2 regions of the Streptococcus sp. SCPM-O-B-15304 (M98) genome follow, and region 2 is predicted to be linked to the other one. Evidence: predicted binding sites of a transcription regulator. Region 2 holds the regulator's gene; the other holds the start of a gene.

Region 1 (8,148 bases), on a different contig from region 2:
TTCTTTTAGTATGTGGAATTAGTCATTTGAGTCAACTGTTTCCAATTTATTTTTTGATTTAATCATGATTTTACCATTGCTAGTCATGACGGCTTTGAGGTTTTTCTCGCTTGGATTTTCAAGGTAGTAGTCTGTAATCGCATCTTCGATATGATCTTGAATGGTACGACGTAGTGGACGAGCTCCCATTTTTGGATCATAACCAAGGTCTACAAGTTTCTCCTTAACCTTATCTGTTACATCTAAATGGATGTTATTGCTTGAGAGACGTTGATTGACATCATCTAACATGAGATCAACGATTTGAAGGAGATTTTCCTTGCTGAGGGCCTTGAATTCGATAATGCCATCAAAACGGTTCATGAATTCTGGGCTAAAGAAGTTGCCTAATTCTCCAAGAACAGAGTTAGTACGGCCTTCTCTAGCAGCACCAAATCCAACACTAGCTTCTGCCTTACCTGTACCTGCATTTGAGGTCATGATAATGATGGCGTCTTTAAAGCTAACAGTACGACCTTGACCATCCGTTAAACGACCATCGTCCAAGACTTGAAGGAACATATGCATAACATCTGGATGGGCTTTTTCAACTTCATCCAAGAGGATTAGTGAGTAGGGGTTACGACGAACTTTTTCAGTCAATTGACCTGCTTCATCATAGCCTACGTATCCTGGAGGGGCACCAACGAGTTTAGCCACGCTGTGTTTTTCCATGTATTCACTCATGTCAAAGCGAATCATGCTGTCAGCAGAACCAAAGAGTTCGATGGCCAGCTGTTTAGAAAGTTCTGTTTTACCGACACCGGTAGGACCAACAAAAAGGAAGCTACCGATTGGACGGTTTGGAGTACCGAGTCCAACACGGTTACGACGGATAGCCTTAGCGATCTTATCAACTGCATCATCTTGACCAATAACATGAGCCTTGAGGTCATCTGCTAGGTTGATGAGTTGAGATTGTTCTTTTTCTTTCAAATCACCAACTGGAATATTAGTTTTTTGTTCGATGATGTGTTCAATCGTCTTTTCGCTGATGATTGGGGTATCCTGATCCGTTACCTTGGTCTTTTGCATTTCCTTATATTTGGCAATCTGGTCACGGAAGTAGGCTGCTTTTTCAAAATCTTCATCGCGGGTTGCTTGTGCCTTGAGATTTTCTGCTTCGATTAAGCGTTGGTCGATGACCTTAGGATCTACAAAATTCAAGGTTAAGTTCATTTTTGAACCAGCTTCATCTAGAAGGTCAATGGCCTTGTCTGGCAAGAAACGATCTTGGATGTAGCGGTTAGAAAGGGTAGCGGCCGCTTCGATAGCGCCGTCAGTATAATGAACGTGGTGGTAATCTTCGTATTTCTTTTGGATACCTTTCAGGATAATAATGGTTTCTTCAACGGTTGGTTCATCAACTTTGACAGGTTGCATACGACGTTCAAGGGCAGCATCTTTTTCGATGATGCGATATTCATTGAGGGTAGTAGCACCAACCAGTTGGAGTTCGCCACGAGCAAGAGCTGGTTTTAGGATATTTCCTGCATCCATATTCCCTTCTCCTGCTGAACCAGCACCGACAATTTCATGAATTTCGTCAATGAAGAGAATAACATCCTCGCGCTCACGAATTTCTTCCATGAGTTTTTGCATGCGCTCTTCAAACTGACCTCGGATACCTGTTCCTTGAACAAGGCTAACGACATCTAAGCGGATGACTTCTTTGCCTTGAAGCTTATGGGGAACATCACCGTCAACAATTTTCTGAGCTAAACCTTCGACAACAGCTGTCTTACCAACACCGGGCTCACCGATGAGGACAGGGTTGTTTTTTGTTCTGCGGTTGAGGATTTCAATGACACGGATAATCTCTTCGTCACGGCCAATTACAGGGTCAATATTTCCAAGACGGGCAATCTCAGTGACATTGATACCATATTCATCCAAGAGTCCTTTTTCCTGAATTGGTGGTGGTGTTTGAGCAGGACCACGATTTTGGGAACCATAGCCACCATTTCCACCGTATCCACCGCCTGACTGAGTTGGGGGGATATTGTTGTTATTAGAAGAAGGTCTAAAGTTGTTGAGATCGTTAAAGAAGTCTCCAAAGGGATCAAAATCACGGTTGTTTAAATCTGTAATTCCTTTAAATAAGCTATTGTTAGGATCTGTTTTGATAATTTTGTAGCAATTTTGGCAAAGATCGATTTGCTTTTGTTGCCCATTGAGATTGGTATAAAGATGAATCGTTGAGTCATTGATTTTACAGTTTTGACAGAGCATACCGCCACCTCATTTCTTTCTTAGTCTTGACTAAATCTAAAAGGTCAAAAATAGTCAAACAAGTATATAATTTAATTATATCATGATTATTGGGCAATTCAAGTAAAAAGATTGGATACTAGCACTATAAATAGTAGAGCGCTAATCTGGAGAAGATTTTGATAGCAAGAAAAAAATCCTATTTGTCATACAAAAAGGATTCTCGTTGGTGAAAGGCGGTGGGACAGAAATCGATAGACAAAGTTTCGATTTCGTAGTCCCAGCCCCGCGAAGATGATTAGGAGTTTTGGGAGTCTAAAAGACGAACGAAAAGTCCAATCAGCTACCGCGTCAAAGTTTGATTGCTAATAAAAAGTGAGGTCGGGATCTTTTGTCCCAACCTCTGTATATCTATTATTAGTATAGAAGTTCGTAAATTTCCATCGCAATCAAGTCGATGCTGTCAAAAGTATATGTTTCACGAGCTTCAACATCACGAAGTGTAAAGATTGGGCCATTTTCTTCATCATGGTTAAAAGCAACTTCAGCTACAACAACTCCCTCGCGCTCAAAGTTACGTTTTAAGTTACCACCATCTTTTGTCATTGCTTCTAGGCGGTTGATGATTCTAACCAAATGTGATTCCATTTTGATTCTCCTCCATTTCTTATCGTTACTATTTTACCATAAAGAGTATCCACTTGACTAGAAAAAACTAAGATTTCTCGCTATTTCTGTTTTCTTTGAAATTTTATTGAAAATAAAAGGAAAATGATTGCATTTTTATTCAAAACATGTTATACTCATACAAGTTTTAAGTTAGAAATTAGAAAGTAGTGGATTTATGAATTTTTCTTTTTTACCTAAATATCTGCCATATTTTAACTATGGTGCTCTTGTAACAGTCTTGATCTCTGTTTTGGTTGTCTTTTTGGGGACAATTTTAGGGGTAGTCTTGGCTTTTGCTCAACGTTCGAAAATGAAGCCCATAGCTTGGCTTGCCAATGTTTATATTTGGATTTTCCGTGGAACACCTATGATGGTACAGATCATGATTGCTTTTGCTCTTATGCATATCAATGCTCCGACAATTCAGATTGGAGTTTTGGGAGTTGATTTTTCACGTTTGATTCCAGGGATTATCATTATCTCTATGAATAGTGGTGCCTATGTATCAGAAACAGTTCGTGCTGGTATCAATGCAGTACCTAAAGGGCAATTAGAGGCGGCTTACTCTCTAGGGATTCGTCCTAAAAATGCTATGCGCTATGTCATCTTGCCACAGGCCATCAAGAATATCTTGCCAGCCTTGGGGAATGAGTTTATTACCATTATCAAGGATAGTTCACTCTTGTCAGCAATCGGTGTCATGGAATTGTGGAATGGAGCTACAACGGTGTCAACAACCACCTACTTGCCTTTAACTCCACTCTTATTTGCAGCCTTTTACTACTTGATTATGACCTCTATCTTGACACTAGCCTTGAAAGCTTTTGAAAATCGTATGGGACAAGGAGAGAAAAAATAATGACTGAAACGCTAATTAAAATTGAAAACCTTCATAAAAGCTTTGGAAAGAATGAAGTTTTAAAAGGAATTGATCTGGAGATTAAAAAGGGAGAAGTAGTGGTGATTATCGGACCGTCAGGTAGCGGGAAGTCAACCCTCCTTCGCTCTATGAATCTCCTCGAAGAAGCGACAAAAGGAAAGGTTATCTTTGAAGGAGTAGACATTACAGATAAGAAAAACGACCTCTTTGCCATGCGTGAAAAGATGGGAATGGTATTCCAACAGTTCAATCTCTTCCCCAATATGACAGTGAAGGATAACATCACGCTTTCTCCTATCAAGACCAAAGGGGAAAGTAAGGAAGTTGCTGAGAAAAGAGCGCATGAGCTCTTGGAAAAAGTTGGTTTACCAGATAAGGCAAATGCTTATCCACAAAGTTTGTCTGGTGGGCAGCAACAACGTATCGCTATTGCTCGTGGTCTTGCCATGGAACCAGATGTCCTACTCTTTGATGAACCGACTTCTGCCCTAGACCCAGAAATGGTAGGGGAAGTACTAGCGGTTATGCAGGAACTTGCCAAGTCAGGTATGACCATGGTCATCGTAACACATGAGATGGGCTTTGCGCGTGAAGTAGCAGACCGTGTCATCTTTATGGCTGACGGTGTTGTTGTCGAAGACGGAACTCCAGAGCAAGTCTTTGAACAAACCCAAGAACAAAGAACCAAGGATTTCTTGAGTAAGGTTTTGTAAGAATATCATGAAAAGCTCCAAGTGGGCCTTTTCTTATAGTTTCAGACTATAAAGTCTCTTAGGTAAGAAGTGTTAGAGGGACAAGTGTTTTTTTGATATAATAGAAGATATTTGTTAGAAAAGAGAAAACACATGACACAGATTATTGATGGCAAGGCTCTTGCAGCCAAGCTACAAGGACAATTGGCTGAAAAGACTGCGAAATTGAAGGAAGAGACAGGTTTGGTGCCTGGTTTGGTGGTTATTTTGGTTGGGGACAATCCAGCCAGTCAGGTTTACGTTCGTAACAAGGAACGTTCAGCGATAGCTGCAGGTTTCCAAAGTGAAGTCGTGCGAGTTCCTGAAACAATTACCCAAGAGGAATTATTGGAATTGATTGCCAAATACAATCAAGATCCAGCTTGGCATGGGATTTTGGTTCAATTGCCTTTACCAAAACACATCGATGAAGAGGCTGTTCTACTAGCCATTGATCCAGAAAAGGATGTGGATGGTTTTCATCCGCTCAACATGGGACGCCTTTGGTCTGGTCACCCAGTTATGATTCCTTCAACTCCTGCTGGTATTATGGAAATGTTTCATGAGTATGGGATTGACTTAGAAGGTAAAAATGCAGTTGTCATTGGTCGTTCCAATATTGTTGGGAAACCCATGGCCCAGTTACTGTTGGCTAAGAATGCAACTGTAACCTTGACCCACTCACGAACTCATAACCTTGCTAAGGTAGCTTCTAAAGCTGATATTCTTGTGGTAGCAATCGGTCGTGCCAAATTTGTGACTGCTGACTTTGTCAAACCTGGGGCTGTTGTTATTGATGTGGGGATGAACCGAGATGAAAATGGCAAGCTCTGTGGAGATGTTGACTATGAGGCTGTTGCGCCAATAGCTAGTCATATCACGCCTGTACCTGGTGGAGTTGGGCCTATGACCATTACTATGCTAATGGAGCAAACTTATCAGGCTGCATTGCGTAGCTTGGATAGATAGAACAAGCATTTATTTTAGATAGTGAAGAAACAAGTTCTAAAAAGTGAACTTGTTTTTTCTTGCACTTATTTTAATAAAATTACAGTAAAACTTCTACAAATTATTGAAAAAACTCTACTATTTTGATATATTAAAAGCATCAATATTTATATGGATAAAATAAGTAAGCGTCTAGAGGGAGGTTTATTTTTTGGAGTAAAATGTAATCGCTTACTAGAATATTGGAAAGGAACAATAATGGATAAGAGATTTTTTGAAAGACGATGTCATTATAGTATTCGTAAATTTGCCATTGGTGCGGCTTCGGTTATGATTGGAGCTAGTATATTTGGTCTTCAGGTGGCTCAAGCTGCTGAAACTGAAGCAGCAAGTCCCAGCGAGGAAACGATTCATCAAGTTCAACCTTTAGATAAGCTTCCGGATGATCTTGCTGCAGCCATTGCAAAAGCTGAGCAAAATGGCCCACAAGATTCCGCTACTGAAGAAGGAAATGATGCGGTTGAATCCGCAAAACCAGCAAGTGAAGAAAAGGTGACTGAGGCAATAAGTCCTAAGGAAGAAAAGGAAGCGGAAGTAGTCAGCCCTAAAGAAGACAAAGTTGAAAAAACTGAAAAACCTGCTGCTGAAGTAGAGGGGAAAGAGTCTATAATTTCAGAAGCAAGTTCTGAAAAGCCAGCAGTTCGAGAAGAACATACTGATACACCTAATCAAAATAAACCTGTAACGGATGATAAAAGCAAGGAAGAAAAAGCTTCTGCAAGTGAATCACCTCAAGCTACAAAAGAGAAGGAAAAAGAAAATCAGCTCCTTGAAGAGAGAAAACAAAATTTCAACAAAGACTGGTATTTTAAACTAAACGCTCAGGGTGACTTTTCTAAGAAAGATGTGGATGTTCATGACTGGTCTAAGTTGAACCTTCCTCATGACTGGAGCATTTATTTTGATTTTGATCACAAGTCTCCTGCCCGAAATGAAGGTGGTCAATTAAACGGGGGTACTGCCTGGTATCGTAAGACCTTCACGGTTGACGAAGCTGCTAAGGACAAGGATGTTCGGATCAACTTTGATGGTGTCTACATGGACTCTAAAGTCTATGTCAATGGTAAATTTGTCGGTCATTATCCAAGTGGTTACAATCATTTTTCATACGATATTACTGAATTTTTAAATAAAGATGGTAGTGAAAATACCATTGCTGTCCAAGTTACTAATAAGCAACCAAGTAGTCGTTGGTACTCAGGAAGTGGTATCTATCGCGATGTTACTTTGAGCTATCGTGACAAGGTGCAGGTAGCTGAAAATGGAAATCATATCACAACTCCAAAACTAGCTGAACAAAAAGATGGCAATGTTGAAACACAAATCCAAAGCAAGATCAAAAATACTGCCAAGACTTTAGCCAAGGTATTTGTGGAGCAACAGATTTTTACTAAGGAAGGTAAGGCTGTTTCAGATTTGGTTCGTTCTGTAACTAAGAGTCTAGCAGAAAATGAGACAGCTGACTTTAAGCAAACGATTTTGGTTAATAAGCCAACCCTCTGGACAACCAAAAGCTACCATCCTCAGCTCTATGTTCTGAAAACCAAGGTTTATAAAGAAGGTCAGCTAGTTGATGTTACAGAAGATACTTTTGGTTATCGTTATTTCAACTGGACAGCTAAGGAAGGATTCTCTCTTAATGGCGAGAGAATGAAATTCCACGGAGTTAGTATCCACCATGATAACGGTGCCTTGGGGGCAGAAGAAAATTATAAGGCAACCTATCGTAAATTAAAACTTCTGAAAGATATGGGAGTTAACTCTATCCGTACAACCCACAATCCAGCAAGTCCGCAGTTGCTAGATGCTGCTGCAAATCTAGGACTTTTGGTTCAAGAAGAAGCCTTTGATACTTGGTATCGTGGCAAGAAAACGTATGACTATGGACGTTTCTTTGACCAAGATGCAACTCACCCAGAAGCCAAGAAGGGTGAGAAGTGGTCTGATTTTGACCTCAGAACCATGGTCGAACGTGATAAAAATAATCCATCTATCGTTATGTGGTCACTCGGTAACGAAGTTGATGAAGCAGATGGTGGTGAGCGTTCGCTAGAAACAGCCAAGCGTTTGAAAGCCATCATCAAAGCAATCGATACAGAACGCTATGTGACCATGGGGGAAAACAAATTCAGTCGTAGATCAAGCGGCTTGTTCTTAGAATTAGCAGCAATCATGGATGCTGTTGGTATGAACTATGGGGAACGGAATTATGATGCGGTTCGTAAGGAACATCCAGATTGGTTGATTTATGGTTCTGAAACCTCTTCAGCGACTCGAACTCGAGATTCTTATTTTGATCCTGCTCATTTACTCTGGCACGACAATCGCCCAAATCGTCACTATGAACAATCAGACTATGGTAATGACCGTGTAGCCTGGGGTAGAACAGCTACTGAATCTTGGACTTTTGACCGTGATCGTGCTGGCTATGCAGGTCAGTTCATCTGGACTGGTTTCGACTATATCGGTGAACCTACACCATGGCATAACCAAGATAATACGCCAGTAAAAAGCTCTTATTTTGGTATCATTGATACGGCAGGCTTGCCTAAGAATGATTTCTATCTCTACCGTAGTGAATGGTATAGTGCCAAAGAAAAACCAACTGTT
Region 2 (8,148 bases):
CACCACCTACTTCAGCATTGTATTTCCCATCATCAAGGGTATAAGAATAGCTTTGAATAGAGTAGTTTTCTTTCTTGCCATCAGCAGATTCTACTGTAAATTGACCGCCTGATGAGACAGTGATAGTTTCACCATTCGCACCCTTCCAATTCCCAGCTGCAGCTGAAAAATCTTTGTCCACCATAGTCAAGACACCTTTATAACGTTTGTTATGTTCTGCCTGCTTGTCTTGAAGTTTGCGATCAGTTGCTGGATCATAAGCTGACTGATTCTGTTTTTCTTGTGTTCCTTGTTGATTGGATGGAGCTTGAGAAGGGGTTTGCTTAGCAGAAGGTTCTTGATTTTGTTTTGTTTCTGGTGCTGGTGTTGCTTGCGATTGATTAGCAGTAGTCGTTGACTGATCAGAAGATGATGATTTAGCTTTTTCTGATGAAGTTGAACTTGAGGATTTCTGAGTCTTGTTCTCTTGACTTGAAGAACTGGCCTTAGAACTAGAAGATGCTTGTGTTGTCTTGCTAGAACTATCACTTGTGGTGTTTTCTTTCTTATTACCACAAGCCCCCAATAACAATGTTGAAGCAAGTACAGTTGCGGCCATTAATTTGATAGAAGTTTTATTTTTCATTTTATGCTCCTTTGTAACATTTTTGAAATGTTAAGAAATATTTTTGTAACATTATTGTAATATTTGTTTTTAAATCTGTCAACTATTTATCTAAAATTTTTTAGAATTATTTTTTAGTACATTTGTTTTCTTACTCCTCCTATATCTTTTATTCGTAAATAATTTAAAAAAAACACAAAAGTTCTTCCTGATAAAGTGCTATATTTTAAAGTGTAATCGCTTGCATTTTTTTCTTAAAGGACTATAATAAAATTGAAATAGGATATTGGAGGTGTAGGCCTATGTCAAGCAAATATTACACATATCTTCCTTGGTTGATTATTGGTGCATTCTCTTCTTATGGAGTTGCTACTCATTACGCTCAAACAACATTTGATTTGTTCTACTTAACCACAATCTTCATGATTGTTTATGTGGCTCTAATGTACTTACACGAACATTATTTAAAATATAAATACAAAGATTTATTCATTCGTTTTATGAGTAATCCTAAAAAAGATAAACATCCTTAAACAAAAAATAACAACAAAAAGAGGCCGGGAAGAATCCCGACCTCGCTTTTTTATGAATAATAAACCTTTGACACGATAGCTGACTTGGCTTGTGACGCAAACTTTATTTTCTCTATTCTCAAGCTTCAACTAGCCATCGGATTTGTTGAAACTTCTCAGGACTGAGACTAGGAAATCGAGACTTGGTCTATCGATTTCTGTCCCAAAGCTTTTTATTTCAATCGATAGGTTTTTCTTGGTTTCTTTTTAGGCACTCGTTTGAGCCCAACTTCTTCTACATACTCACCGTATTTTACGAGAAAGTTATTGCTGACGATTGGTCGTCCTGGGTTGATGAGATTGACTAATTCGGTCCCTTCATAGACAGTGAACTCCTCCTCTAGCAGATAGAGGAAGGTCGGATTCCAGTCAAGACGCCCTTGGATTCGTTTAATAGACTCTTGGATAATGGCATAATGGTCAAAGGCGAAGGCGTGCTCCTCCAACTCTAGTCCCTCTAGGAAGCACTTGCCCGTCTGAAAATCAACATCGACAAAAACTACATCCTTAGCATCATCTCCAGCTTGAACGAGTTCGAGTGCTCGACTAGGTAGATACACCAAGTGGGCGATAGTAACCGTCCAGCCCCGCGGATCACGACCTGGGGTAGACACTGTCATCAACTGTTCGATTTTTTCCAAAGGAAGGTCGAGGTTAACCTCCTCTCGCACCTCACGCTGGCAAGCATGCCTTGCATCTTCACTCTTATCCATAAAACCACCGACCAAAGCCAAACAGTTTTGATAAGGATGGGCCTTGCGACGAATCAGCAAGAGTTTGATTTTCCCTTCCACAAAGCAATAAGCTACCATATCCACCGTCACGCTCGGTTTTTCATACTGAGGAAGATCCTGTTTGCAGTACCAGTCTAAAAATTCCTTCTCAGTCGCATGAATCTCAAAATATTCTCTTTCTGTCATTCCAGCCGGGATTATCCTTTCAGTCATCTTATCCCTCCTTGACAGCTTTTGTCCATTGGTACCAACCGACTAAACTATTGATGGTATAAACCCAGTACATACCTTGGATATGGATATTTTCACCCCACCAGAGGTAAATACTAAAGAGATTGGTTGCAATCCAGAAAATCCATTGCTCACGGTAAAGACGTGTCATCAAGAGCTGACCAACACCATTGGTTGCATCCGTAACACTGTCACGGAAAGGACGAGCGCTATGGATACTTTGGTAGGCAAAGCCCATACCAATCCAGATGATGGCTGTCAAAGCCAAATATTTGAGCCAATCAATCAGGCCAAGTTTCTTAGCTTCAAAGTGAGACTCCTCTGGTTTTCCTTGCTCATTGATCCGATTAGATAACCAAGTATAAAGACCAATAGGCTGCATCACAAAGAAATAAACTGTGGTCAATACTTCACCATAGAAAGTGGCATCCATGGCTAATACCAAGTAGATAGCAGAGTTAATAGCACCAAAAAGGTAGTTACTTGCCCGACCTTCAGCTACCAAGATAACGCAGACAATCCCTGTCCAAGAGGCCAAAAGACCAACCCAATCATGACTTTCCGTGTTTTGTGTAAACTCCAGAATAAGAGGGACACTTGATAAAGCAATCAAATAGAGCCACTGGAAAAGACTGCGTCCCACAAAGAGGTCTTTCCAAAGCAAACTCATTACTCCTGCAAAACCAATTTTACGAGCTTCTGCGTGAACATTTTTAAAGTTTGCGATAAATCGAGTGATTTTTTCAGTTATTTTTTTCATTTTCTTCTCCTAATCTGCTTGGTAAATGGCATCGATAGCTACTTTTGCTGCTTCATAATTTCCTAGATAGTCATCAGCTAGATAAACATGAGGGATAGTAGCCAGATATTGCTCCCTCATCATATCCAAATGCTGAGAAAAACTATGACGGATATGGTCTTCTGCCATGGTCATGTCTCGAAAACCATCATTAACATAAGAGCCAACAGGTTGCACAAAGAGGATTAAATCCCACTTTTCCTTGGCTAAGATGGAAACGAATAGATTATCAAATGTTTCTACGGACAAGTCCCCCTGCTCTTCAGTTTCCATGTAGTAATCGTAGTAGCCCTTGGTTACCAATGAGTTGGTGTCTGCAATGACCAAGCCTCGATTGGCATTGCTATCGATTAACTTGGAAGTTTGGTCATATTGCCCCAATAGAAGGTAATAATAGTCTTTTGGAGTAAGCTCATCATCTCGGACATTATTTTTTATCTGATACTCACGAGCATATTCCAGACTGACTGGCGCATCATAGAAGCGAGCTAAATCCTTGGCTAGAGTTGTTTTACCATTACTAGCACTTCCCATAATCAACACTTTTTTCGTAAACTGACGGCGGAAGGGTTGAGCGATATATTTCCAATATCTACTTGGGTTTTCTCGAATCATGGTAGCCGAAATTCCAAATTTTCTTTCCTGTAGAACAGTCTCAAAACCACGTTCTGACAATTCTTGTTGGTATTCGGACTCTCCTACAAAAAAGATAAGCTCCTCACTAGTCTGGTCATAGGAAATGGCCTGTAACATCTGATCCAACCACTCCTGCCAGCCCATCGGATAGCGTGGAATATTGCTTTCGTCAAGTTTACAAACATAGGTCAACTCATCATCTCGAAAAGCTTCACGAATATAGCGAAATCTCTTTTGTAGTGTAAGTCCCACCTGTTCACCACGATCTCCCTTATAACCTGAAACTACCACCCATACAGCATCGCATTGACGTTTTGCTCTTTGGATTAAATCAATATGCCCTTGATGTAAGGGAGCAAAGGTGCCAAAAACAACCGCTATACTCTTTTTCATATCTGTTTAACCTTTTTATAAACTTTTATATTTTGCATTATACTCTGTCTTGTTCTGTTTGTCAAGACTTTTTTATTATTTTTTATAAAAACATTGCTGCATGATAAGATTTTTTTTACTTGATATGCAAAACCTGATCAGTAGCATTCTGTTTTGAAAGCCTTAAAATAAATGCACACTCCAAGTAGCTATTTGGGCAACAACTTTTCAAAAAAGAGGCTGAAACAATCTGTTCCAACCTCACAATTTTAAACAATTTCAAATTTTAATTGACCAGCTTTGACACCAATTTTCAGAGTCTTGCCAGCTTCCAATTCACCTTTAAGGAGAAGCTCTGCTAGCTTGTCTTCTACTTCCGTTTGCAAAGTTCTACGAAGTGGACGAGCCCCCATCTCTGGATCATAGCCTTGCTGAGCTAGAAGTTTAAGGGCAGATGCTTGGAGTTTCAAGTCAATTCCTTTTTCTGCTAGGCTTGCAATCAATGGTTTGACCATAATCTTAACTACTTCCTGCATATCTTGACTTGACAAGCTATGGAAGACTACCTTCTCATCAATACGGTTGATAAACTCTGGACGATAAGCCTTTTTCAGCTCCTCAAACATACGTTTTTCCATATTTTCTTGGTCAAAACGAATATCCTTAGCTCCAAATCCAACTGTTTTATCATCACGAAGGGCTGTTGCACCAAGGTTTGACGTCATGATAATAATGGTGTTTGAGAAATCAACCTTGCGACCTTTACTATCTGTCAAGACACCATCATCCAAAACCTGTAAGAGTACATTAAAGATGTCTGGGTGCGCCTTTTCTACCTCGTCAAAGAGAAGTACTGAGTACGGTTTATTGCGAACCTTCTCGGTCAACTCTCCACCTTCTTCGTAACCCACATAACCTGGAGGAGCTCCGTTGAGACGGCTAGCTGCAAATTTCTCCATATACTCACTCATGTCAAAACGGATAAGGGCTGATTCGTCATCAAAGAGGACTTCTGCCAAAGCCTTAGCCAATTCGGTCTTACCAACACCTGTTGGTCCTAGGAACATGAAGGATCCGATTGGACGTTTATGACTACGAATACCAGATTGATTACGGCGAATAGCACGACTGATACTAGATACAGCCTGTTCCTGTCCGATCACACGTTTATGCAGTTCAGCTTCAAGGTTGAGATACTTCTTGGCATCCGTTTGTGTCAATTTTTGAACAGGAATTCCTGATAAGCGACTCAAGGTGGTCAAAATATCAGATTCTTCTACTACATCTTTATAAACAGGTACTTCCTGCTCTTTTGCAATGAGTTGAGCTGCTTGCTTCCATTTTCCATCCATCAAGGCCTTATCAGCTGGTGTTAAACCTGACTCTTCTTGTTTAGCGTGTTTCGATTTATTTTGCACTGTTGCTGCCGCTTCATCCAAAAGATCGATTGCTGAGTCTGGTAAATGACGACTCGTCAAATAACGATGTGCCATTTTGACAGCTGTTTCGACTGCATCGTCTGTAATTTGGACATGGTGGTGTTTCTCATAAGTTGCTTTCAAGCCCTGCAAAATAGCCATACTATCTGCTAAACTTGGCTCCTCAATCATCACCTTTGCAAAGCGACGAGAAAGGGCTGCGTCTTTTTCGATGTGCTTTTGATACTCTTCCTGAGTAGTCGCACCGACAGTTCTCAGAGTTCCACGCGCCAAGGCAGGTTTTAGGATATTGGCCGCATCCAAGGTCGAATCAATCCCACTTCCTGAACCCATAATGGTATGCAGCTCATCGATAAAGAGGATGACCTTGCCATCTTCCTCAATATCTTTGATGATGTTGTTCATACGTTCTTCAAAGTCACCACGGAAACGAGTTCCCGCAACCACATTCATCAAATCAAGCTCTAAAACTCGCATTTTAGCCATCTCAGTTGGTACATCTCCGTTGGCAATACGTTGCGCAAGACCAAGTGCCAAAGCTGTTTTACCGACACCTGCATCTCCAACTAGGACTGGATTATTTTTTGTCTTACGGCTCAAGATTTGAATCATACGAGAGATTTCTTGGTCACGCCCGATGACTGGTTCCAATTTACCTGAGCGAGCTTGCTCTGTAAGATCATGCGTATAATCTTCCAAACCTCCACTTGGTGTCTGAGGCATGCCCATCATATTAGCCATAGAATTTTGCTTGTCCGCTACCGTACGATGGCGTTGACGAAGGGCCTTCAAATCATCTCTAGTCCAACCAGCACGCGCTTCAAGACTACGACGAAGTCCAGCAATCTTGACCTGATCCTTCTGATCTTCGTAAGAAAATCCCGCTTTTTCTAGAATACGAGTAGCCAAGGCATTGCCATCATGTAAGATAGCATAAAGCACGTGCTCTGTTCCTAAAACCTTGGCATGCACCACAGAAGCTACATGCTCTGCTTCCAACAACAATACCTTCAAACGGTGTGAAAAAGGCAACTCCTGATAATTTTCCTTATCGCTATACTTTGTTTCAGTCAGCTCTATAGCAACTTCCTCCAGACGATCAATCTCATAGGGAAATTCATTTAAAGTCGCCCCAGCTACACTGTAACTATGATTGGCCATAGCAATCAATAGGTGCCAAGACTCTAGGTATTCTGCCCCAAAATGACTTGCGACCAGAAAGGCACTGTCTATACATTCTTTCAATGCTTTTGAATATTTCATTTAGTTCTATTTTCCTTTTCTATCTACCTCTTGTAATAACTGTCGGAGCATATTGGCACGGATAAGATTGGCATCCTCACCTAGAACTCGGTCTGTCGCCATTGCTAGTAATAGATTCATCTCCTGACGAGTCACTAAATCCTGTTCAAACAAGAGTCTTAAAACATCTTCAAAGATAACTAGGCTGACTTCTTCGCCCACCGAATACAGTAAATCGCGAAGCATTTCATGGTGGTTTGAGAATTCAATCCGTCCTATACGAATGTAGCCACCACCACCACGCTTACTTTCAACCAAGTATCCCCTGCTTTCTGTAAAACGAGTCTTAATCACATAGTTAATCTGACTAGGAACAACCTGGAAAGTATCTGCCAACTGACTCCGTTGCAACTCCACAATACCAGATTGATCTAAAATTGCCTTGATGTAGGCCTCAATATGATCTGATGTATTTTTAAGTCTCATAACAAACCCACCTCTCTTTAAACCTTGACTATCTTTGACTATTATACCGAAATTTTTTCATTTTTAAAAGAAAAAGGGGCTGGTAATGAATAATCCTCACCAACTCCCTATCTTTCTACTTATCTAAGCCTAATTCTGCCAAGATTTGACGTTTGTAGGCAATCTTTTGGACTTCCTTGTCCTCGTCTTCAGACCAATCTAGTTTAATTTCTGAAACAATCTGCCCCGGGCGATTTTTCAAGATATAGATACGGTCGCTAAGGTTAAGGGCCTCCTCGATACTATGCGTAATGATGAGTGTCGTCAGGCCTAGCTGTTTATGAATATCAAGATACCAGGCATGAAGTTCCATTTTGGTCATCTCATCCAAGGCACTAAAGGCCTCATCTAGAAGAAAGAGCTTGTGCCCGAAAAGATAGGTCCGAAGTAAGGCCACACGCTGGCGCATCCCACCACTTAGTTCATGAGGATACTTGTCCCGGACAGCCGTCAACTGAAAAGTCGCAAGGATTTCATTCGCACGGGCAATGGCTTCCGCCTTATCCACCTTTTGGATCAAGAGGGGCAGGATGATATTACCAAGCACCGTCTTGTGCTCCAAGAGCAGATCCTTTTGTAGCATATAGCTCACGCGCCCCTTGGGATTTTCCTCCCCGTCAAGAATGATTCGCCCAGACTGGACTTCTAAAATCCCCGCAATCAGGTTAAAGAGGGTAGTCTTTCCTACACCACTGGGGCCTAGGATAGAAACCACTTCACCTGAAGTCACTTGCAGGTTAATATCCTCTAAGATCTTTTCATCATCGTAGGCATAGCTTACGTGTTCTAGTCTAATTTCTGTCATTATTTTACAAATTCATTAGTGAAACCTTTGTCAGTCAAGTCTTCCTTGAGGATTCCATTTTCCTTATCCCATTTGTAGAAGGAATTCCAACGGTCAGCATCAAATTGTCCCCATTTGTCCTTGTCGCTTGCGTATTCTTTTGACAAGTATTTCTGAGATTCGATGACAAAGTCACGTTTATCCTTGAGC

The links. Region 2 encodes CtsR, which represses protease genes until heat stress. Its sites were predicted from a motif close to TTGGTCAAAAAAGGTCAAANA; they were not measured.
Region 1: AC3E7H_RS07295 (ATP-dependent Clp protease ATP-binding subunit) is a predicted target of CtsR. The motif match lies at 2,312-2,332, and genes of this name have one in related genera.

What each region holds. Positions count from the first base shown of each region.
Region 1 is NZ_JBYQGQ010000010.1:60,322-68,469, reverse strand. It holds gene AC3E7H_RS07295 (ATP-dependent Clp protease ATP-binding subunit) at 19-2,271, opposite strand; gene AC3E7H_RS07290 (DUF1797 family protein) at 2,668-2,898, opposite strand; gene AC3E7H_RS07285 (amino acid ABC transporter permease) at 3,095-3,778, shown strand; gene AC3E7H_RS07280 (amino acid ABC transporter ATP-binding protein) at 3,778-4,512, shown strand; gene AC3E7H_RS07275 (bifunctional methylenetetrahydrofolate dehydrogenase/methenyltetrahydrofolate cyclohydrolase) at 4,645-5,499, shown strand; gene AC3E7H_RS07270 (SIALI-17 repeat-containing surface protein) at 5,737-8,148, shown strand, end outside.
Region 2 is NZ_JBYQGQ010000011.1:52,922-61,069, forward strand. It holds gene AC3E7H_RS07520 (hypothetical protein) at 1-625, opposite strand, end outside; gene AC3E7H_RS07525 (hypothetical protein) at 907-1,137, shown strand; gene AC3E7H_RS07530 (NUDIX domain-containing protein) at 1,350-2,123, opposite strand; gene pnuC (nicotinamide riboside transporter PnuC) at 2,125-2,901, opposite strand; gene AC3E7H_RS07540 (AAA family ATPase) at 2,911-3,969, opposite strand; gene AC3E7H_RS07545 (ATP-dependent Clp protease ATP-binding subunit) at 4,218-6,650, opposite strand; gene AC3E7H_RS07550 (CtsR family transcriptional regulator) at 6,657-7,115, opposite strand; gene AC3E7H_RS07555 (ABC transporter ATP-binding protein) at 7,231-7,959, opposite strand; gene AC3E7H_RS07560 (ABC transporter substrate-binding protein) at 7,959-8,148, opposite strand, start outside.